2 linked regions of the Buchnera aphidicola (Macrosiphoniella sanborni) genome follow. The protein of the gene in region 1 binds, or shares a complex with, the protein of each later gene. Links are inferred from orthologs where the notes say so. Each region holds a gene or a part of one and is shown in the gene's direction. Other genes may lie near its edges.

Region 1 (7,411 bases):
ATCATAAGTAATTTAGTTACTATTATACAACAAAAGTTTTTTTTATCTCATTCATATAAAATATAATAAAAATCATTATCAAATATAATTTTCAAATAGATAAGACAAATTTTTTAACATCCAATCTACATAAAGAAAATATTTTATGATTTATAATGAAACTATTGTTTCTCAAATAACTTGTCCAGGTAAAAGTGCAGTTGGAATATTAAGAATATCTGGTATACAAGCGAAAACAGTTGCTGTGGCACTTTTAGGACAGATTCCTGTAGCCAGATTTGCTACTTATTCAAGATTTTTAGATAAAAATAATCAAATATTAGATACAGGAATTGCTTTATGGTTTCCTACGCCCCATTCTTTTACAGGTGAAGATGTATTAGAGTTGCAAGGTCATGGTAGTCCATTAATTATAGATTTATTAATTAAAAGAATTTTATCTATTAGTAAAGATGTTCGAATAGCTAAACCAGGAGAATTCTCTGAGCGTGCGTTTTTGAATGGTAAGATGGATTTAATTCAAGCTGAATCAATTGATGATTTGATTAACGCAGAAACAGAGTCGTCTCTACGTGCGTCATTACATTCATTACAAGGTAATTTTTCTTTTTTTATTAAAGAATTAATAAATTTAATTATAGAATTTCGTGTGTATATAGAATCTAACATAGATTTTTCAGAAGAAGATATTGATATTAATATTGAAGATATAGTGAATATAAAATTTGAAGAATTAGATGAAAAATTTTTCAAAATACAAAAAACAGCAGAAGAAGGAAATTTGTTAAGAGAAGGGAAGAAAATAATAATTGTAGGTGCTCCTAATGCAGGAAAATCAAGTTTATTAAATATTTTATCATCTTCTAACAGAGCTATAGTTACTAATATTCCTGGTACTACCAGAGATTTATTATATGAGCATATTAATATTAATGGTATTACCTGTGAATTAATTGACACTGCTGGTCTACGTCATACGAAGAATAAAGTAGAAAATATTGGAATTGTTCGTGCTTTGAAAGAAATAAAAAAATCTGATCATATTATATTCGTAATTGATAAAACAATGAATATACCTGAACAAAAAAAAATATATCATGAATTTATTTTTAATCTCTTGCATTATAAGGTTCCAATAACCTTTGCTTTAAATAAAAACGATTTAGTGCAGAGTCAGTGTTATGTTGAAACAATAAAAGATGCATCATGCATTCATATATCAGCAAAAACAGGTGAAGGTATTGATATATTACGTGCACATATTATGAAAGTTGAAAAAAATATAAGTGTAAAAAGTATTTTTCTTGCTCGTCGTCGTCATATTAATCAAATTAATTTAGCATATAAAGAATTTTTATCAGCAAGAAAAGAATGGAAATTATTTAAGAATGTTGAATGTTTAGCTGAATCTTTGAATATTATTCAAAGATTTTTAGATGAAATTACAGGAAAATATACTTCTTCTGATTTACTAAATAATATTTTTTCTAATTTTTGTATAGGTAAGTAAATATAAAATATAAGCAAAAAAAATAGTTTTATTTTACATAATTTGCCCGGAGGCGGAATTGAACCACCGACACGGGGATTTTCAGTCCCCTGCTCTACCAACTGAGCTATCCGGGCTTATTTTATATTAAATCATTAAATATAAAACTTTGTCAATATTTTTCATTCTTAAAACTTCACTAATAACATTATTTATGTAATTTTTAATAAAAAATTGTTAAAAATATAAAAAATATATATTTATACTAAAAAAGTAATTTTTACCCTTGAAAGTTTTAAGAAAGATCCTTATATTTAAAATTAGGAACATACATTAAATTTACATTTTATATTAAAAAAATATTTATCAGGATTATTCACAGGAGCATTATCATATGAAAATTCGTCCATTGCATGATCGTGTGCTCATTAAACGTCAAGAAGTTGAATCAAAATCTGCAGGTGGCATTGTATTAACAGGTTCTGCTGCGGGAAAATCAACTCGTGGAACAGTTACAGCTATAGGTAAAGGACGTGTATTAGATAATGGAGAAATTAAACCATTAGATGTTAAAATTGGTGATGTTGTTATTTTTAATGAAGGTTATGGTGCAAAAACAGAAAAAATTGATAATGAAGAAGTGTTAATTTTAACTGAAAGTGACATTTTAGCAATTGTTGAAGAGTAATAAATAAACTATATGCTATATCCATTGAAAAATTTATTTAAGGGAATGTCAAAATGGCCGCTAAAGATGTAAAATTTGGAAATGAAGCTCGAATTAAAATGCTTCGTGGAGTAAATGTATTAGCAGATGCAGTAAAAGTAACTTTAGGTCCAAAAGGTAGAAATGTTGTGTTAGATAAATCTTTTGGAGCTCCTAGTATTACAAAAGATGGTGTATCTGTAGCTCGTGAAATTGAACTAGAAGATAAATTTGAAAATATGGGTGCTCAAATGGTAAAAGAAGTTGCATCAAAAGCAAATGATGCAGCAGGTGATGGTACCACAACAGCAACATTATTAGCACAATCTATAGTGAATGAAGGTTTAAAAGCAGTAGCAGCAGGTATGAATCCAATGGATCTTAAACGTGGAATTGATAAAGCTGTTATTAGTGCTGTAGAAGAATTAAAAAATCTATCCGTTCCATGTTCTGATTCTAAAGCTATTACACAAGTAGGAACTATTTCTGCTAATGCGGATGAAAAAGTTGGTTCTTTAATTGCAGAAGCAATGGAGAAAGTAGGTAATGATGGAGTTATTACGGTAGAAGAAGGCACTGGTCTTCAAGACGAGCTTGAAGTTGTAAAAGGAATGCAGTTTGATCGAGGTTATTTATCTCCGTATTTTATTAATAAGCCAGAAACTGGTATTGTGGAATTAGAAAATCCATATATTTTAATGGCTGATAAAAAAATATCTAATGTTCGTGAAATGTTACCAATATTAGAATCTGTTGCAAAATCAGGAAAACCGTTATTAATTATTTCAGAAGATTTAGAAGGTGAAGCGTTAGCAACTTTAGTTGTTAATTCTATGAGAGGTATTGTAAAAGTTGCAGCAGTTAAAGCTCCTGGATTTGGTGATCGTCGTAAAGCAATGTTACAAGATATTTCAATTCTTACTGGTGGTTCTGTTATTTCCGAAGAATTAGCTATGGAATTAGAAAAATCTACTTTAGAAGATTTAGGTCAAGCGAAACGTGTTGTTATTAATAAAGATACTACAACTATTATTGGTGGTTCAGGAGAAAAACACGCAATTCATAGTCGTATTAGTCAAATTCGACAAGAAGTTCAAGAAGCTACTTCTGATTATGATAAAGAAAAGCTAAATGAACGTTTAGCAAAATTATCAGGAGGAGTTGCAGTACTTAAAGTTGGAGCAGCTACAGAAGTAGAAATGAAAGAGAAAAAAGCTCGTGTTGAAGACGCATTGCATGCGACTCGTGCAGCTGTAGAAGAAGGTGTTGTTGCTGGTGGTGGTGTTGCGTTAGTACGTGTAGCAGGTAAAATATCTAATTTACGTGGTCAAAATGAAGATCAAAATGTAGGTATTCGAGTTGCTTTACGTGCGATGGAAGCACCATTACGTCAAATTGTTTCAAATTCAGGTGAAGAACCTTCTGTAGTTACTAATAATGTTAAAGATGGACACGGTAATTATGGTTATAATGCCGCTAGTGATCAATATGGTGACATGATAGAGTTTGGAATATTAGATCCTACTAAAGTTACACGTTCTGCTTTACAATACGCAGCTTCTGTCGCAGGTCTAATGATTACAACAGAATGTATGGTAACTGATTTACCAAAAGAAGATAAATCTTCTGATGCTAACACTGCTCCTGCGGGAGGAATGGGTGGTATGGGTGGAATGATGTAAGAAGAGATTAATTTTTTTCATAATTTTTAATTAATTTTCCAATATCTTTCCTCAGGTTTATTTTTCTGAGGAAAGTTTTAAAATTTATGAAAAAATTATATTTATTACTTTTTGTTTATTACAATGTACATTTTAAATATATATTAAGGTTAATATGGGATTTAGTAATCATTTTCGTTCAGGTTGTAAAATTATATTTGAACAAGAACCATGTGTAATAGAATCTAGTGAATTTGTAAAACCAGGTAAAGGTCAAGCATTTTTTCGAGTAAAAATGAGAAAATTATTAACAAAACAATTAATAGAAAAAACATTTAAATCTACAGCTTATTTAGAAATAGCAAATATTCAAGAATGTACTTTATCTTATTTATATAATAATGGTCGTTTTTGGTACTTTATGAAAAATAATACTTTTGAAGAATTATCAATAGAGAAAAGGATTATTGGAACTTATAGAAAATGGTTATTACCACAAGATATCTGTACTGTAACTTTTTGGAATAACAAACCTATTTCTATTTTACCTAAAAATTTTGTTAATCTTAAAGTAATAGATGTACAACCTGTAGCAAAAGGTAATACAGTAAATACTTCTGGCAGCACAAAATTAGCTAAATTAATTACCGGTGCTATTGTAAAAGTACCATTATTTATTCAGATCGGCTATATAATTAAAATAGATACAAGATCTGGTCAATATGTATCTCGACTTAAATAAAGAATGTTTTATTAATATTCATTTCCTTTAACATATTTTCTATAGCTATCCCATTCAAAAGTAAGCCATAAGCTATTACCCAAACGCATTCTATCAATAACTCTTTCACCTAATAAATTTTTCATCCCTTTATGATCTAAATTAGATAACATACCAGTAGAACGTTTAGATGATGATCTTCTATCGACTATTTGATTAATAATAACTTTTTCATAACGAGATTCAGTTTGCATGCCAATTTCATCAATCATTAACAAATCAACACTGCTAAGATTATGTAATAAATTCTCTTCAGTCATATTACTTGTTCCACTAAATGTACCTTTCATATTTGACATTAAATCAGCGACTGTAACAAGTAAAATGCTTTTACCATGTAGAATTAAATAATTTCCTATCGCTGATGCCAAGTGATTTTTTCCAGTACCAGGTTTACCTGAAAAAATAAAACTTGCAATATTTTCATTAAATTTTTCAGCATATTTTTTTGATGCTTTCAGTACTTTCCTTTGTCCATCGTGTTCAATTTTATAATTGTCAAATGAGCAATTCATATATAATTCTCGAATACCTGATCTTCCTAAAATACGTTGCATTTTCATCGCTTTATTTTCACGTAATATTGATTCAGAAGACAATCTCCCCTGTTCTTGATTCCAAGCTAACAAATCTTCATCATTATCAAATTTAGGTTTTATATTCTTAGGCATAAGACGTTGAAGACGTTTCAAGAATTCAGTAGAAAATGTCATTATTTACCTCGAAATCCATCTGGTATCGTTTGATCTGGTTTTGGTATATATGTTATGTCTCGTTTTTTATTTGGTGTATATTTAATAGATCGGCTTTTTTGTAAACTTCTAGCTAATTTTTGTTGCCATTGTATGTGATAAAAAAAACATCCTTCTGCTTGCCAGTAAGAGATAAAACAAGCAAGTTCAAATTCTGATACTGCTTCAGTTAATGTAATACCCCATAATGCTGCTTGACGTATAAAGTCTTTATCCGGAGTCCATTTTGGATGCATAGAAAATTTTTTATTTATATTATTTTTTTTTATATTCTCATAACCTATTGTTTTATATTTTAAATTAAATATTTTATTAAACATAATAGGAGTAATAACATAACAAATAGTTGAATTATTTTTTAAGATTTCTACAATTCCTGTATGTGAGTTATCTATTATTTTTTTAGGACTATGACAAAATGTATCAAGAGTTATTTTATTAGAAACTAGAATTTTCATAAATATTTTACCCGATATAATTTTAAATAATTTTACATTATTTTAGTTTATTAATTGTTTAATATACAACATACTAATATGAGTATTTTTTTATGAATCGACAATGTAAAGATAATATTGTATCTGATTTGTAGTTTTATATTTATATAAATTCCAATTTTTTGGTGTGGTAAGAGGTTCTTTTTTTTCTTGTTCAATATAAATTAACGAGTTTTTTTTTATCCACTTTTTATTTATTAATAAATTAATCGTTTTGTTTACTAATCCTTGATAATAGGGAGGATCAATAAAGATTATATCATATGGTTTTCCAGTTTTTTTTAACCAATAAAAAGTATTAGTATGTATGATTTTTATATTAGATATTTTTAATTGTTTGATATTTTTTTTAAGATTTAAAAATGTTTTTTTTTCTATTTCTAATAAAGTGGAAGATTCTGCATAATGAGATACGGCTTCGATACCTAGTGCTCCACTACCTGCAAAACAATCAAGACATTTTGCATTTTTAATATATTTAGATAGCCATGAAAATAATGTTTCTCTTATTCTATTAATAGTAGGACGCAAATGATCACAATTATTAAAAGATATTTTTCTACCTTTAAATTTTCCCGAACTAATATAAACTTTATTATTTTTTTTTAAAAAAGAATTATTCATATTATTAGATGATTTTTATTAATGACAGAATTTATTATGTTTTCAATCATAATGCTAATAAATATATTTTTTAATATTTTAAAAATACAATTTTTTATTTTTAAAATATTTTTTTAACTATGAAGGTACAGAATATGATTAATAGTAAAAAAGGTAGTTTTTTTTCTTGGTTAAGTTCTAAAATTAAAAAACAGAAAACAAAAAATATTATACAAGATAACAATGAAAAAAAAAATAATGATGATTATGATAATACAAAAATATATATTTCAGAAAATACTTTAATGCAAAATGGTAATATAATAAAAGAAGATAAATTAGAAGTATTGAATAATTGTAATAAAAAAATTATAAATGATATAAATCATAATAATATTATAAAAAAAAGTTTTTTTTCGCGTTTGAAAAGGGGGTTAAAAAAAACAAAACAATTTTTCAATGATAGTATTAATAATATTTTTTTATCAAAAACTATAGATGATGTTCTTTTTGAAGAATTAGAAGAAAAAATGTTACTTGCTGATATTGGAATTAATACTACTCATCGAATTATTAATAATTTAATTGCAGATGTTAATCGTCAAGATTTAAAAAGTTCTGAAAAACTTTATTTTTTATTAAAGCAAAATATGTATAATATTTTAAAAACAGTAGAAGTTCCCTTAAAAATTTCTAGATATCAGCCTTTTGTAATTTTAGTAGTAGGAGTTAATGGTGCTGGAAAAACGACTACTGTAAGCAAGTTAGCAAAAAAATATAAATCTGAAGGAAAGTCTGTTATGTTAGCTGCTGCGGATACATTTAGAGCTGCAGGGATAGAACAATTACAAATATTAGGTAAATTAAATAGCATACCAGTAATAGCGCAACATTCTGGTTCTGATCCGGCGGCAGTAATATT
Region 2 (16,158 bases), 410 kb from region 1 along the record:
TTTTTTTATTCAATTAGTTTATTAAATAATCTTCTTTTTATGTAATGTGATTAAAATTGTTAATTTGATATTATATATCAAATTATCATTCAATTAGATCAAAATATATTATTTTTTTTAATTAATATATATTTTAATTTCTATTTTCAAATAAAAAAATTTTTAATATTATGAGTTTAAATAGATTAAAAAAACAAGCAGCATGGGCAGCATTAGATTATATTTATCCTGGAACAATAGTTGGAGTTGGAACTGGTACAACTATTTTTTATTTTATTGAAGCATTAAGCACGATAAAAAATTTAATATCTGGAGCAGTTTCTAGTTCTCATGCTTCTACTATATTATTAAAAAAACAAGGCATAGAAGTATTTAATTTAAAATATTTTAGTTCTATTACTATTTATGTTGATAGTGCAGATGAAATTAATCATCGTATGGAAATGATTAAAGGTGGAGGAGCTGCATTAACCAGAGAGAAAATTATAGCTACAATGGCTAAAAAATTTCTTTGTATTATTGATAAATCAAAAATAGTCAATGTTTTAGGTAGATTTCCTCTTCCCATTGAAATTATTCCAATAGCACTTACCTATATTTTAAAAGAAATGATAAAAATTGGAGGACAACCAAAACATCGAAAAAATGTTATTACGGATAATGGTAATATTATAATTGATGTATATAATTTAAATATAGAAGATCCTTTATCTATGGAACAAAAAATTAACGCTCTTCCTGGAGTAGTCACAGTAGGTTTATTTGCTTCTAGAACAGCTGATATTATCTTGATTGGTAAAGAAAATGGGATTGAAACAATTAATAATCATTCAAAAAATATTTAAAATTTCAATAATATTTATTCAATATAATATTATTCATTTTATATTAAATGAATAATTATATTAGAATATATATTAAATAATTATCAAGAGAATAAAATTTCTATATTATATTTATTTTAAATCTCCAAATTGCATTTGTAATGCAGTAATTGCTACCATTGCTGCTGTTTCTGTTCTGAGTATTCTTGGTCCTAATTTAATTGGAATAAATCCATACTGAACAATTTTTTTTATTTCTTCACGAGAAAATCCTATTTCAGAACCAATAATAATTTTTATAGATTTGACAGATTTTTGTAATTCATTAATTTTAAAAATTGCTTTTGGATGAAATATAATTTTTATATCATCCTCGTTTTTTTTACACCATGAAAAAAGATCTATTGGTTTTTTAATTTCTGGAATAACATTACGTTGACATTGTTGACAAGCAGAAATAGCTATTTTTTTCCAACGTTGAATTTTGTGAGAAATATTAATATTATTATTTTGAGTATACAAATTATGCAGAAATAATGGTGTAATAATATTTACTCCCATTTCAATTGATTTTTGAATTGCTAAATCCATTTTTTTATAGTGCTTAGGTATAACTTGCCCTAAATGAATATGAATAGGGGATTCAATATTTTTTAATCTCTTTGAAAAAATTTTAATTTTAATAATATTGTTAGAAAAATATATTATATTAGCAAAAAAAATATAATTAGTATTGTTAAATACTTCTAATATATAATAATTATTTACTCTTAAAACTTTTTTTAGATAATGTACATTATCTTTTGATAAAAGATAAGTTTCATTTATATATAAATCATTTTCAATATAAATACGAGGAATATTTTTTTTTATTTTCATTTAAATTTTTTATTGCATTGTTTATAAGTATAATTGTTGTGATTACCTTGCAATTTAAATATTAATTCTTCTCTTTTACATTCCCATTTTGTCACAGGAAAATTTTTGTTCCATACATAAAATAATCTTCTTTGTTTTCGAGATACAACAATATTGTATTTTTGAATCATGTAAAAATAAGTTCTAGCTATCATTCCTCGAGCTCTTTCTGGTGGTTCCACGATTTTTTTTTGAAAATCTATTTTCATATTACATTTTCCATATTTCGAAATATGACCTGTTAATTGACTGTACATAAAATTAGAACGATCAGAATTTATTTCTCCAATAGCTGGTTGCAAATTATGAAGATCTAATGCGATATATCTATATTCTGCATCATTTATGCATTTTTTACGTCCTCCTGTTTTCCAGCATTTTTTTTGATGACCAAATTGCCATGCTGGTACTACATGTTCCCACTCAATTCTTTTTGCGCGAACTTTATTTTTACGAATTTTGTAGCCACAAGAAGTCAAATTAGGAATTCCTTTTTTGTGTTTCCAAAGAATTTTACATCCACAATAAAAAGATCCTGGTGCATTTTTATGGATTTCAATTGCTGCATTTTGTGTTTGATAAAAATTATTTATAGTGCGTTTTTTAAAATTATTTTTTTTATTAAAAGATAAAAAAAAAATATAATAATTATAAAAATTATTTTTTTTATCATGTCATTATCATCTATTTTATTTGGAAAAATTATTTTTTATCATACATATTTATTAAAATAATATAAATATAATTTTTATATATTAAAATATAATATGAATGTTAATTAGTATCTAATTACATTTTTATCTTAAAAAATACTATAATAAAGTAATATTTTTTATTTTGAGTAAATATTTATATTAATATATTTTATATTCTATTAATTATATAAGCATGTTTTATTTAATATAGATATAAATTATTTTTTAATAAGGAAGATATAATATGAATGAACATTTTTTTACATCTGAATCAGTTTCTGAAGGTCATCCAGATAAGATCGCTGATCAAATTTCTGATGCCTTGCTAGATGAAATATTAAAACAAGACATAAAAGCACGAGTTGCTTGTGAAACTTATGTTAAATCAGGAATGGTGTTAATTGGAGGTGAAATTACAACAACTGCATGGATTGATGTTGAAGAAATTGCCCGAAATACAATTAATAATATTGGTTATGTTGATTCTAATACAGGATTTGATGCTAATTCTTGTGTAATTTTGAGTGCAATTGGTAAACAATCATTAGATATCAATAAAGGTATAGATCGTTTTAATTCTAAAAATCAAGGAGCTGGAGATCAAGGTATTATTTTTGGTTATGCCACTAATGAGACAGATGTATTAATGCCAGCTCCTATTACTTATGCTCATCTTTTGATGAAAAAACAATCAGATTTAAGAAAAAAAAATATTCTTCCTTGGCTAAGACCAGATGCGAAAAGTCAAGTAACATTTAAATATAATAATGATAAAATAATAGCAATAGATACTGTAGTCTTTTCTACACAACATCAAGATCATATTACTCAAAATATTTTAAAAGAAGCAATTATGGATGAAATTATTAAACCTGTACTACCACAAAAATGGTTAAATAAAAATACAAAATTTTTTATTAATCCTACAGGTAGATTTGTAATTGGTGGACCTGTAGGAGATTGTGGATTAACAGGTCGCAAAATTATTGTTGATACCTATGGTGGAATGTCAAGGCATGGAGGAGGAGCGTTTTCTGGTAAAGATCCTTCAAAAGTAGATCGTTCTGCAGCTTATGCTGCAAGATATATAGCAAAAAATATTGTTGCAGCAGGTTTAGCTGATCGTTGTGAAATTCAAATTGCTTATGCTATTGGAATAGCAGAACCCATTTCTATTATGATAGATACTTTTAAAACAGGAAAAATAAGTAATAATGATTTAATTATTTTAATTAAAAATGTTTTTGATTTACGTCCGTATGGATTAATTAAAATGTTAAATTTACTTCGACCTATTTATTTAAGAACAGCAGTATATGGTCATTTTGGGAGAGAAGAATTTCCATGGGAAAAAATTGATAGAGTAAATGATTTATCTTAATTAAAAAATTAAATAATTTTGTAATTTTTTTAAAAATATAGATTGTTTTTATATATAAGAATATATGAACATTTTATATTTTTTATATTTCAAGGAGATGAAAAAATTATTTATTTTTTATATATTCTTCAAAAGATAAAGTATCTGATTTTTCTATTTGTGTTTGTTTTTGATGAGAATATTCAACTTCTTGTTGTAATATTTTTTTATTTATATTAGATATATTGTGATTAATAAATTTTTTATAATATTTTTGTGACAAATATAGTCCTGTTTTTTTAATTCCTTCTTTAATTAATAATTGTAAAATTCTAGCTGAATAAGTAAGTTGAGGATTGAAAAAAAATAATCTCATTTTTTCACATACTATTTGATATTCAAGATTTTTTGAATGTTTATCAAGTATTAATGCAATTTTTTTTAAGTCTTTAAATATTATTTCACTTATCTCAATTAATTTTTTTGTTTTATTTTGATTATAAATATACATTTTTTGATTAGGTTTTCTTCCTTCAAAGATTATTTTTTCCCAATTTTTATTTATAAGTATAAAATCTTTTTTATTAGTTTTGGGCGAATCAATGAGAGCACACCAAATTAAAAATAAATCTAATAAAAGTATTTGATTTTTGTCGATACCTATTGGTGAAAATGGATTGATATCTAAAGAACGTATTTCAATATATTCAATTCCTCTTTTTTTGAGCGCTTCTATGGGTGTTTCACCATTTTTTATATTTCTTTTAGGTCTTATTTGTGTATAAAGTTCATTTTCTGTTTGTAAAAAATTTGTATTTAATTGTTGAAAATTATTTTTTTTATCTTTTAATCCAATATTAATAAATTTTCTTGATGGTGTATCTAAAGCTTTTTGTAATGATGTAAGATATTCATCAAAATTATTAAACATAATATTTAAATCTAAAATTTTTGTTTGCGTGTATCCAATATTACTAATTCTTAATGAAGTAGACCATGGTAAATAAAAAATATTTTCTTTATTTTTTTTAAATTGATATTTTATGTTAGTATTAGAATTATTTAAAAAATCTGATGGTATCGCTGGGGATGCTCCAAATAAATAAGGAATAATCCAACCAAATCGATAATAATTTCTAATTAAATGTAAGTAGCCTTTTGAAACATAATCAAAACTATTTTTTTTTTGTTCAGTTGTCTTCCAATATTTCCAAAAACAAAGGGGTAATGAAAAATTATAATGTACACCTGATATAGTATTAATTAGATCTCCGTATCGATTTTTTAAGCCTGTTCGATAAACAGATTTCATTTTTCCTAGATTAGAATTACCATATTGGGCAATTTGAATATTATTGTTTTTATTATAAGAGTATGGAATACTAAAAGGCCACATGCGTTCATCATTTATATTTGAAGCAGTAAAACAATGAATATCTGTTAAAAAAGACAGTAAATCATCTATTTTATTACTAGCAGGAGTAATAAATTCTAATAAGTTTTCAGAAAAATCAGTAGTTATCCATTGATGTGTTAAAGGAGAACCAAGAAAATATGGATGTTTAGTTTGAGAGAAATCGCCATTTTTTTTTATTCTTAAGGTTTCACGTTCAATTCCTCGAAAAATACCTGTTAATAATTTTGGATGTTCTCTTAACCAAGAAATTTTTTTCGAGATATCTTCTATCAATTTTATATCCTATGACTAAATATTGAAATATTTTTATATTTTATTATTTTTGCTAAATATTTTTTTAGAGATTATTAATTTTAAATTTTGCATCCGGAAGGATTCGAACCTCCGACCGCTCGGTTCGTAGCCGAGTACTCTATCCATCTGAGCTACGGATGCAATATAAATTTTTACTAATAACGGTGAGAGAGGGATTCGAACCCTCGATGCAGTTATTTCTACATACTCCCTTAGCAGGGGAGCGCCTTCATCCTCTCGGCCATCTCACCTGAATATAAAAATTTTTCATTTTTTTTTATTGTACTTTTATTTTTATATAAGTCAAATATATTTTTTTATTTATAAATTATGAAAACTACATCTTACTTAACATTAGTAAGATGTAGTATTAATTAACATTTTTTTTGTTGTTTTTTTTCAGCTTGAATACGTTGATATATTTCTTCACGATGTACCGAGACTTCTTTAGGGGCATTTACACCAATGCGAACTTGGTTACCTTTCACTCCTAGTACTGTTACAGTTATCTCATCGCCAATTATTAACGTTTCACCGACCCGACGAGTTAGAATAAGCATTCTTTGTTCCTTGAAAGATAAAAAGAGTTCGGCCTCTCTAGTTCCTGGTCTCATGAATAATACAGGTTTAAATTTAGACCATAATATTTTAAAAATATATTTTATTAAATATATCTAATAAATTTTTTTTATTCTTTAAATATATACTTTATATTAAAATGTTATTCATTTTTTATTTAATTGTTCGTCAATCCATGATTTGATGTCATTCAAAACAATTATTAGTTTCTGTGTATATATACCTCCTCCTTCTGCAATTTCTTTTTTTCCTCCTCCTTTTCCATTTGTTTTTTCTATAATAATTTCCATAATATTTATAGCCGTTATATAATTTAGTAAATTCTTTGTTATTCCAATTACAAAAGTAAAGCGATTATTTATGACGTTTACTAATATAATAATAGTTTTTTCTAGTGTTTTTTTTAATTCATCTATGATAACTCTTAAAAATTTATGTTCATAATCATAAAATATATGTGTTAAAAATTTTGTTCCTTTGATATCAAGACATTTTTTAAATAATTTTTTTATATAGTATGTGTGTTCTTTTTTTTGTAAATTAATTATTTGATTTTCAAGACAACTAATTCTATTTTTTAGGTTTTCAACTTTATTTTTAATATCACTGTTATTACATTTTAATACGATAGATAAATCTTTTATATAGTTGTCTTTTTTATGTAAATAATATATTGCTTGTTTCCCTGTGACAGCTTCAATTCTTTTGATTCCTGATGCTATACTAGATTGAGAAGTGATTTTAAATACTCCAATATCACCAGTTCTTTTAGTATGTGTTCCACCGCATAGTTCTATAGAAATATTATTTATAAAAACAACTCGTACGATAGAATTATATTGATTTTCAAATAAAGCTATTGCGTTTTTTTTCTTAGCTTCTTCTAAACTCAATATTTGAGTTTTAATAAGAAAGTTATGACGAATATACATATTTATCATATGTTCAATTTTTTGTATTTGAAAAATCTCTATTGTAGGATGATAAGAAAAATCGAATCGTAAATAATTATCAGTGACTAAAGAACCTTTTTGGTTTACATGTTCGCCTAAAATATTCCGTAATGCAGCATGTAACAAGTGGGTTGCTGAATGATTTAATTGAATTGCATTTCTATAATTTTGATTGATTTTAGTATAAATATATTGATCAATTTCAATTTTTCCTGACAATAATGTACCGAAATGTCCTATTGAATTTCCATATTTTTTTGTATTTTTTACTATAAAAGAACAGTTTTTATTATAAATTTCACCTATATCACCTATTTGTCCTCCTGATTCAGGATAAAATGGTGTTGTATTAAGAAAAATAATTCCTGTTTCATTTTTAAGGATTTTTTTTACAGATTTATTATTTACAAAAATATATTTTACTAATGATTTTGTATGATTTTTTTTATATCCTTCAAATGTACATGTATGATTAATAATAATATTATCATTATAACTTTTATAAAATTTTTGATTTATAATTGACTGTTTTTTTTGTTTATTTTTTACTAATTCATATTCATTATAGTCTATTTTTATATTCTTTTCACGACAAACATCGGCTGTTAAATCAATAGGAAAACCAAAAGTATCATAAAGATAAAAAGCAGTTTCACCAGGCAGTATATTATTATGTATTTTTTTTATTTCAAATTTTAATATTTTTAAACCTTTTTCTAAAGTATAAGAAAATTGTGTTTCTTCTAATTTTAATATTTCTTCTATTTTTTTTTGTTTTTGTTTTAATATTGCAGAAGTATCACCCATTACTTTGATTACTACAGAAACTAATTTATAAAAAAAATTGTCTTTTATTCCTATTTTATGACCATGTCTTAATGCTCGTCTGATAATTCTTCTTAAAACATACCCTCTATGTTCATTTGATGGAATAATATTATCAGAAATAATATATGCACAAGCTCTAACATGATCAGCAATAATTTGTAAAGATGGATGATTTAAATCTTTTATTTTACTTAATTGAGATATATTTTTTTTTAAATCTTGAAATATATCAATATCATAGTTAGATGATACATTTTGTAAAATAGAAGCTATTCTTTCTAAACCCATTCCTGTATCTATTGATTTTTTCTTTAAGGGAATAATATTTGTTTTTGAAATACGATTAAATTCTATAAAAACAATATTCCAGATTTCAATAAAACGATGATTATTGTTTTTAAAAAAATCTGTAGTATTATTAATATTGTTTCCATAATCGTAAAATATTTCTGTACATGGACCGCATGGTCCATCATCACCCATTTGCCAGAAATTTTCTGAATCGTATTGATTTTGATTATTATCTCCTATTTTTATGATTCTTTGAGAAGGTATTTTTATAATATCTTTCCAAATTTGATATGTTTCATCATCTTCGTGATAAACTGAAACCCATAATTTATTTTTTGGTATGTTAAACCATTTTTGTGATGTTAATAATTCCCAAGCATATTCAATGGCCTCTTTTTTAAAATAATCATTAAAACTAAAATTTCCAAGCATTTCAAAAAAAGTATGATGCCTTGAAGTATATCCTACATTTTCTAAATCATTATGTTTTCCCCCAGTTCTTAAACAACGTTGTACAGTAGCAACTCGAGAATAATCTGTTTTTTTGTAACCTAAAAAAATTTCTTTAAATTGATTCATTCCTGCATTAGTAAATAATAATGTAGAATCGTTATATGGTACTAGGGGACTGCTGGGAAGAATTATATGTTTTTTTTCTTTGAAGAAATTTAAAAAATCTTGACGTATTTTACTTGTTGTTCTATTCATGTTTATACTTAATTAATTGAAAAAATCAATTTTAATGATATGTCAATATTTTTCAAGCAGAATGTATTATATATAGTTATCATCATGTTTTTATTTTTATTTTAAACTGTATTTAATGAAATAATTTTTGATATTTTTTTAGCTTTATCAAAAATTTTTAATGAATTATAAGATTTTTCCATATATATTAAAGCTTTTCGTGCTGATTCTGTTTCTGAATATTTTTGAAGTATTTCTTCTCCTCTATTTATAACAGCCATGTATTCTTTTTGAAAAAAATAAAATTTTAATATATTAAGCTCATATTCTGATAAACGATATTTTAAACATAATAAGTGTTTTTTAGCATTTGGGATATATAAGCTATGTGGGTATTTATTAATAAATTGCTTCAATTGGAAAAATGTATTTTTAGCATGGTTTAAATCATTATTATGATAATATTTAAATAATATTTTGAAAAAGGTATTTTGATCTAAATGTATGTTAATTAGACATTTTATATATGAAACATAATCTATATGTGGATGGTGTGGATAAATATAAATAAATTGTTGTATATTTTTTAAAGCCATATCAAAGTTATTAGTTTTATAATAAGCATAAATTAAGTCTATTCGAATTTTATCATCATTAAAATATGTAATATTATTTTTTTTAATTTTTTCTAATATAAATATCACGTTATTAAATCGTTCATTTTTTAATTCTTTTTTAGATTTTTCATATAAAATAAAAGTTTCTATAAAAGAATTATGATTAAAAGCTTTGCAATTAACTATGAAATTTAAGCATAAAATAATAAATATGAAGATAATATTTTTTTTTCTTTTCATGATAGTTTATTCAGTTTAAATGAATTAATAAAATATATTTTTTATAGTAAAAACATTTAAAAACATTTTATTCAGAATAATACTAGAATATCATATTCTAATTAAAGATTTAGTTTTAAGTTTCTATAAATATATAAGGTAATTATATTGAAAAAAGTAGAATTAAATGCAACTGTATCTTGTGTATCTTTGTTTGGGAAAAGATTAGATCAAGTTTTATCAATTTTATTCAAAGAGTATTCTCGTTCCTATTTAAAAAAATTAATTATTATGAATCAAGTATTTATTAATGAAAATATTATCAATATACCTGATAAAAAAATATTGGGTGGGGAAAGAATTACTATTCAATTTTTTTTAAAAGAATTACAATATGATCTTCCAGAAAATATTTTTTTAAATATTATATATGAAGATAATGATATATTAATTATTAATAAACCTGCTGGATTAGTTGTTCATCCAGGAGCAGGTCATAAAAAAGGAACTATTTTAAATGCTTTATTACACTATAATGAAAATATTAAATCTGTACCCCGCGCAGGTATAATCCATCGTTTAGATAAAGATACTACAGGATTAATGGTAATAGCTAAAAATATTTTTTCTTATAATTATTTATTCAAATTATTACAAGATAGAAAAATTACTCGAAAATATCAAGGTATTGTTAAAGGAAATATGATTTCAGGTGGAACTATTAATAAACCTATTATGCGACATCCTTTTAAAAGAACATGTATGTTTGCACATGCTTCAGGAAAATATGCAATTACACATTATAAAATAATTGCTCATTTTAAAAGTTATACGCATATATCTATACAGTTAGAAACTGGACGAACTCATCAAATTCGTGCTCATATGTTATATATTAATCACCCGTTAATTGGTGATTCACATTATGGAGGTACTAAAAATTGTCTTCATTTGAGAGAAAACAAAAAAAATAACAAAAAATATATATTTTCTCGTCAAGCATTACATGCGCATTATCTTTCTTTTCGACATCCTGTACGTCAGAATATTATGTCTTGGACAATACCTCTCCCTGAAGATATGAAAGAATTGATTTTAAAATTATAAAAACAAAAGTAAAGTTTTTTTATTTATTGTATTTATTTTTGATAAATCATATTATTAATTTTATGAAGAATTTAAAAATATATTATTGTCATTTAATAATATAATTTTCTTAAATAATTTTATATTATATAAAATATAAAAATACAGAGTTGATCATTTCATGTTAGATAAAAAAATAGATACAGAATTTTTATTTTATTCTAAAATAAATTTTCAAGATAAAATAATAAAAAAATCTTTGCGTGAATTAGTTAAAAATGCTCTAAAATATTATTTAGTAAATTTACATAATCGACATGTAAATAATTTGTATGAATTACTATTATCTGAATTAGAACAACCATTATTAGATATGGTTATGCAATATACTCGAGGAAATCAAACTCGTGCTGCTTTAATGATGGGTATTAATCGAAGCACATTAAGAAAAAAATTGAAAAAATACAGTATGAATTAATTATTTTAAAATTATTAATATTTTATGATATATTTATTGCACTTTCTATCACTGATACTTTTTATACTGATAAAATATCAAGAGAGTGCAAAATAATATATCTATTTTTTTAAAATATTTTGATTGATTTTATTTTAATTCAAACTTATATTTTAATCTATTCGATATTGTCTTAAGAGCCCAATAATAACCATCTATTCCTAATCCAGATATAACACCTTGAGAAATATCAGATAACCATGAATGTGAACGAAATTGCTCTCGAGAAAAGATGTTAGAAATGTGAACTTCAATAAAAGGAATGTTCACTGCAATTAATGCGTCTCTTATAGCTATGCTAGTATGTGTAAACGCTGCTGGATTAATAATAATATAGTCAATTTGATTGTCTTTAGCTTTGTGAATATTATCAATAAGAACATGTTCAGCATTAGATTGAATATGATGTAATGATATATTATTTTTTTTTGATTTTTTTTGCATGTTTTCTATTAAATTAGATAATTTGGTATTTCCATAAATATCTACTTCTCGTGTTCCTAAAAGATTTAAATTTGGTCCATTAACCACTAATACATTTATAATATTTTTCATATTTTTTTTCAAATAATTTTTTTCAAATAATTTATTATATTATAAACTATTATATTATAAACTATAATTTAAAAAAACATTAAAGATATAAAATAATATCTTTTATTTTTATGTTATATTTTATAATATGTTTTTAATATTAACATATAATCAATTAAGTGAGATTAAATGACATTTGAATTAGTTGGTGAATCTTTATTAATTAATAATCAAATAAATTATCAAGATGTTTTTATGGCTTTAGAAGATCTTTGTACTCGTAACATAGATTATGGAGATTGTTATTTTCAATCTCATATTTATGAATCTTGGTTTTTAGAAGATAGTATTATTAAAGAAGGTACTTATCATTCAGATCAAGGTGTAGGAGTCAGAGCAGTTAAAAATACAAGTACAGGTTTTGCATACGCAGATCAAATATCTTTAGAATCTCTAAGAAATAGTACTAATAAAGCATGTAGTATTATTCCTATGAAAGGTGTAAGAAAAAATAAAAAATTATCAAAAAAACAAAATCCATTTTATTATAGTAACATCAATCCTTTAGAAACATTTTCTGCAAAAGAAAAAATTGATCTTCTTTATAGAGTAGATCGTATAGCACGCAGTATTGATAATCGAGTTAAAGAAGTAAATGCTAACTTAACAGGGTCATATGAATATGTTTTAATTGCATCTACAGATGGTAATATAGTTGCTGATATAAGACCATTAGTACAATTTTCAATTAATGTTGTAGTTGAAGATCATGGAAAAAGAGAACGTGGTCGCAGTGGTGGAGGCAGTCGTACTGACTATAATTATTTTTTAAATAAAGATGATATTTCAAATGAAATTCGTATTGAAAATTGGTCTAAAGAAGCTGTTCGTATAGCTTTATTAAATCTTTCTTCTAAAGAAGCTCCTTCTGGAACTTTTCCAGTGATTTTAGGATCTGGATGTCCTGCTGTTTTACTACATGAAGCAGTTGGTCATGGTTTAGAAGGTGATTTTAATAGAAGAGGAACTTCTATTTTTACTAACATGATAGGGAAAAAAGTTGCATCTGAATTATGTACTATTATTGATGATGGAACAATAAAAAATCATCGTGGTTCTTTAACCATTGATGACGAAGGTACGCCAGGTCAACGTAATATTTTAATCGAAAATGGAATATTAAAAAAATATATGCAAGATAAATTAAATGCACGTTTAATGGGAATGAAATCTACTGGAAATGGACGTCGAGAATCTTATTCATGTTTGCCTATGCCTCGTATGACTAATACTTTTATGCTATCAGGAAAATCTAAAATAGATGATATAATCAATAGTGTTGATTATGGAGTATATGCAGTAAATTTTTCTGGAGGACAAGTAGATATTACTTCTGGGAAATTTGTATTTTCTACATCAGAAGCATATTTAATCAAAAAAGGAAAAATTTTAACTCCTATTAAAAACACTACATTAATAGGATCAGGTTTGGAAATCATGCAAAAAATATCTATGGTTGGAAATGATTTAAAAATGGATGAAGGAACGGGTCTATGTGGTAAAGATGGTCAAAATATCCCAGTAGGTATAGGTCAACCATCTATTAAATTAGATAATTTGACTATAGGTGGTACTATTTAATTGTCAGAAATATATCATTTTGTGTAATTTATATATTAAAAAATAATGCAGTCAAGGATAGTGTCATGACTGCATATTTATATTAATTTAATCTTTCTTTAATACGAGCGGCTTTACCAGTACGATTTCTTAAATAATATAATTTTGCTTTTCTAACTAAACCTTTTCTTTTAACAATAATTTCATCGATACTATGCGAGTGTGTTTGAAAAACTCGTTCTACACCTTCTCCATTAGATATCTTACGAACTGTAAATGATGAATTTAAATGACGATTTTTTATTGCTATTACTATTCCTTCAAAAGATTGAATTCGTTTTTTTGAGCCTTCTATTACCCATACTTTCACTTCTACAGTATCTCCAGATCTAAAGATGGGTATATTTTTTTTTATTTGCTCTTTTTCTATTTTTTGAATTATATTAAGCATTATTTCCTCATAAAATTAGAAAAATAAAATTTCAAACATATTTTTTTTTATTTTTTTTTTTAAAATCATATAGTAATTTTTTTTCTTCCTTACTTAGTATTTTATCTTTTAAAAGATCAGGACGTTTTATCCATGTTTGTCCAAGAGATTGTTGTAATCGCCAAAGGCGAATTTTTTGATGATTTCCAGATAATAACACGTTTGGGACAGACATTTCTTTTATAGTTCCTGGTCTAGTATAGTGAGGAAAATCAAGAAGATTATTAGAAAAAGAATCTTCTTGAATTGATTTTTGAGTTTTAATAACACCGGGAATTAATCTAGAAATAGCATCAATCATTACCATAGCAGCTAATTCTCCCCCGCTGAGTATATAGTCTCCAATAGACCATTCTTCATCTACTTGATCATCAATAATACGCTGATCTATCCCTTCATATCGACCACATATAAAGATAATTTTTTTCTTTGTTATTAATTTTTTTATATCTTTTTGTTGAAATATTTTTCCTTGAGGAGATAAATAAATAACAGTAGAATATTTAAACAGAGATTTAGCATATTGAATAGCTAAATATAATGGTTCGAAGCTCATTAACATACCTGCGCCTCCTCCATAAGGACGATCATCTATAGATTTGTATTTATTCTGACTAAAATCTCTTAAATTTAAAAATGTTATATTAATAATTTTTTTTTGAATAGCTTTTCCAATAATACCATAACGAATCAGTGCATCAAATATTTCAGGGAAAATTGTGATAATGTTAAAATATATTAAAGAATCATAATGTATTTTTTTCATTTAGAATATGTCATTTTGTTCCATTGAACTATTATTAGTTTATTATTAATTTTTATATTTTTTATTATTGTATTTTCTACAAACGGAATTAGAATATTTTTTTTTGATATTTTGAATGGATTTTGTATGATCAGAATATCATTATTTTTAGTTCTAGTTAACTCAATGACTTTTCCAAGATAATTTTTATCAATGTTGAATACTTGACAATTAATAATATCGGTCCAATAATAATTATTTTTTTTTAATTTAGGTAATGTATATTGACTAATTATTATATCTGAATTAGTAAATTTTTTAATTATTGAACGATTAGAAATTTCTTTGATATGTATAATAAAATTATTTTTATATTTTTTCCAATCATCGACTATTATTTTAGTCCATTTTTTTTCTTTATAAAAAAACCATGGTAGATAACTGAATATTTTTTCTTTTTCTTCTGTAAAAGAAAAAATAGTTATCCAACCTAATATTCCGTAAGATTTACCTACTTTTCCAATTAATAATGGTTGAATAGGTATATTAATATTATTTTTTATAAAATAACCTCTTTTTTATTAAATAATTTTATTAATTTTTTACTTCTTTCTGACATTTGAGCTCCTTGATTAATCCAGTATTGAACTCTTTCTAAATTTATTTTAAGCGTTTCAGATTTTCCTTTAGCAATAGGATTAAAAAAACCTATTCTTTCAATAAAACGACCGTTTCTAGGAAAACGACTATCTGCTACTATGATTTTATAAAAAGGACGTTTTTTTGTTCCATATCTTGATAAGCGAATTTTAACCATATTTTAACTCTTTAATAAAAGTTGTGAAAAGATATGTTTTTATAATAAAAAATGATTAACATTTTAAAATTTAAATATAAAAAATATTTTTATATAGTATTTAGTATTTTTAAAAATTTTTAGGTAACATATTTTTGATACCTCGCATGACTTTTGATATGCCACTAGTTTTAATTTTTTTTATAATTCTACGTATATCATCAAAATTTTTTAATAATTTATTTACATCTTGTATTTTTGTTCCAGATCCTAAAGCTATTCTTCGTTTTCTTGATCCTTTAATAATCATTGGTGTATTTCTTTCTTTAGGTGTCATTGAATATATCATAGCTTCTATTTTTTTAAATGTATTTTTATCTGTTTTTAATAAAGATGGATTTTGAGATAATTGATTATTTAAAGAAAATTTATCTATAAAATAATTTAATCCTCCTATTTTTTTCATCTGTTTGATTTGTACTAAAAAATCATTCAAATTAAAATCATGACCTTGTTTTATTTTTTTTGTTAGTTTTTGAATATCTGATTTATCTACTTTTTCTTCAATATCTTCAATAAGAGATATAATGTCATTCATACCTAAAATTCTATCAGCTATTCTTTCTGGATAAAATACTTCTAGAGATGTAATTTTTTCTCCTGTTCCTATAAATTTAATTGGTTTACC

What was found.
Region 2: the proteins of groL (region 1) and metK are in contact, whole or in part, in a cryo-EM structure (PDB 8P4O), measured with the Escherichia coli proteins. The link is inferred for Buchnera aphidicola (Macrosiphoniella sanborni) from one-to-one orthologs.

What each region holds. Positions count from the first base shown.
Region 1 is NZ_CP034864.1:16,600-24,010, forward strand. The notes cover bases 1,675-4,553. They hold groL (chaperonin GroEL), read left to right. Parts: upstream 1,675-2,230; coding sequence 2,231-3,877; downstream 3,878-4,553. Other genes in these bases: D9V74_RS00090 (co-chaperone GroES), read left to right, coding at 1,884-2,177; efp (elongation factor P), read left to right, coding at 4,032-4,553. In the rest of the region: membrane protein insertase YidC, read left to right, coding at 1-66; tRNA uridine-5-carboxymethylaminomethyl(34) synthesis GTPase MnmE, read left to right, coding at 146-1,510; more of efp, read left to right, coding at 4,554-4,598; DNA replication protein DnaC, read right to left, coding at 4,610-5,350; primosomal protein DnaT, read right to left, coding at 5,350-5,847; 16S rRNA (guanine(966)-N(2))-methyltransferase RsmD, read right to left, coding at 5,938-6,510; signal recognition particle-docking protein FtsY, read left to right, coding at 6,645-7,411.
Region 2 is NZ_CP034864.1:418,918-435,075, reverse strand. Bases 1,829-4,749 are described here. They hold metK (methionine adenosyltransferase), read left to right. Parts: upstream 1,829-2,681; coding sequence 2,682-3,818; downstream 3,819-4,749. Other genes in these bases: gshA (glutamate--cysteine ligase), read right to left, coding at 3,925-4,749; D9V74_RS01935 (endonuclease), read right to left, coding at 1,829-2,383. Also shown: ribose-5-phosphate isomerase RpiA, read left to right, coding at 171-845; D9V74_RS01940 (16S rRNA (uracil(1498)-N(3))-methyltransferase), read right to left, coding at 957-1,703; more of D9V74_RS01935, read right to left, coding at 1,700-1,828; more of gshA, read right to left, coding at 4,750-5,487; carbon storage regulator CsrA, read right to left, coding at 5,883-6,068; alaS (alanine--tRNA ligase), read right to left, coding at 6,234-8,867; D9V74_RS01900 (outer membrane protein assembly factor BamD), read right to left, coding at 8,969-9,703; 23S rRNA pseudouridine(1911/1915/1917) synthase RluD, read left to right, coding at 9,851-10,789; DNA-binding transcriptional regulator Fis, read left to right, coding at 10,950-11,246; aroQ (type II 3-dehydroquinate dehydratase), read right to left, coding at 11,376-11,840; metalloprotease TldD, read left to right, coding at 12,009-13,460; rplS (50S ribosomal protein L19), read right to left, coding at 13,543-13,890; tRNA (guanosine(37)-N1)-methyltransferase TrmD, read right to left, coding at 13,922-14,695; ribosome maturation factor RimM, read right to left, coding at 14,692-15,237; rpsP (30S ribosomal protein S16), read right to left, coding at 15,234-15,491; ffh (signal recognition particle protein), read right to left, coding at 15,601-16,158. UniProt on the Escherichia coli protein: Catalyzes the formation of S-adenosylmethionine (AdoMet) from methionine and ATP.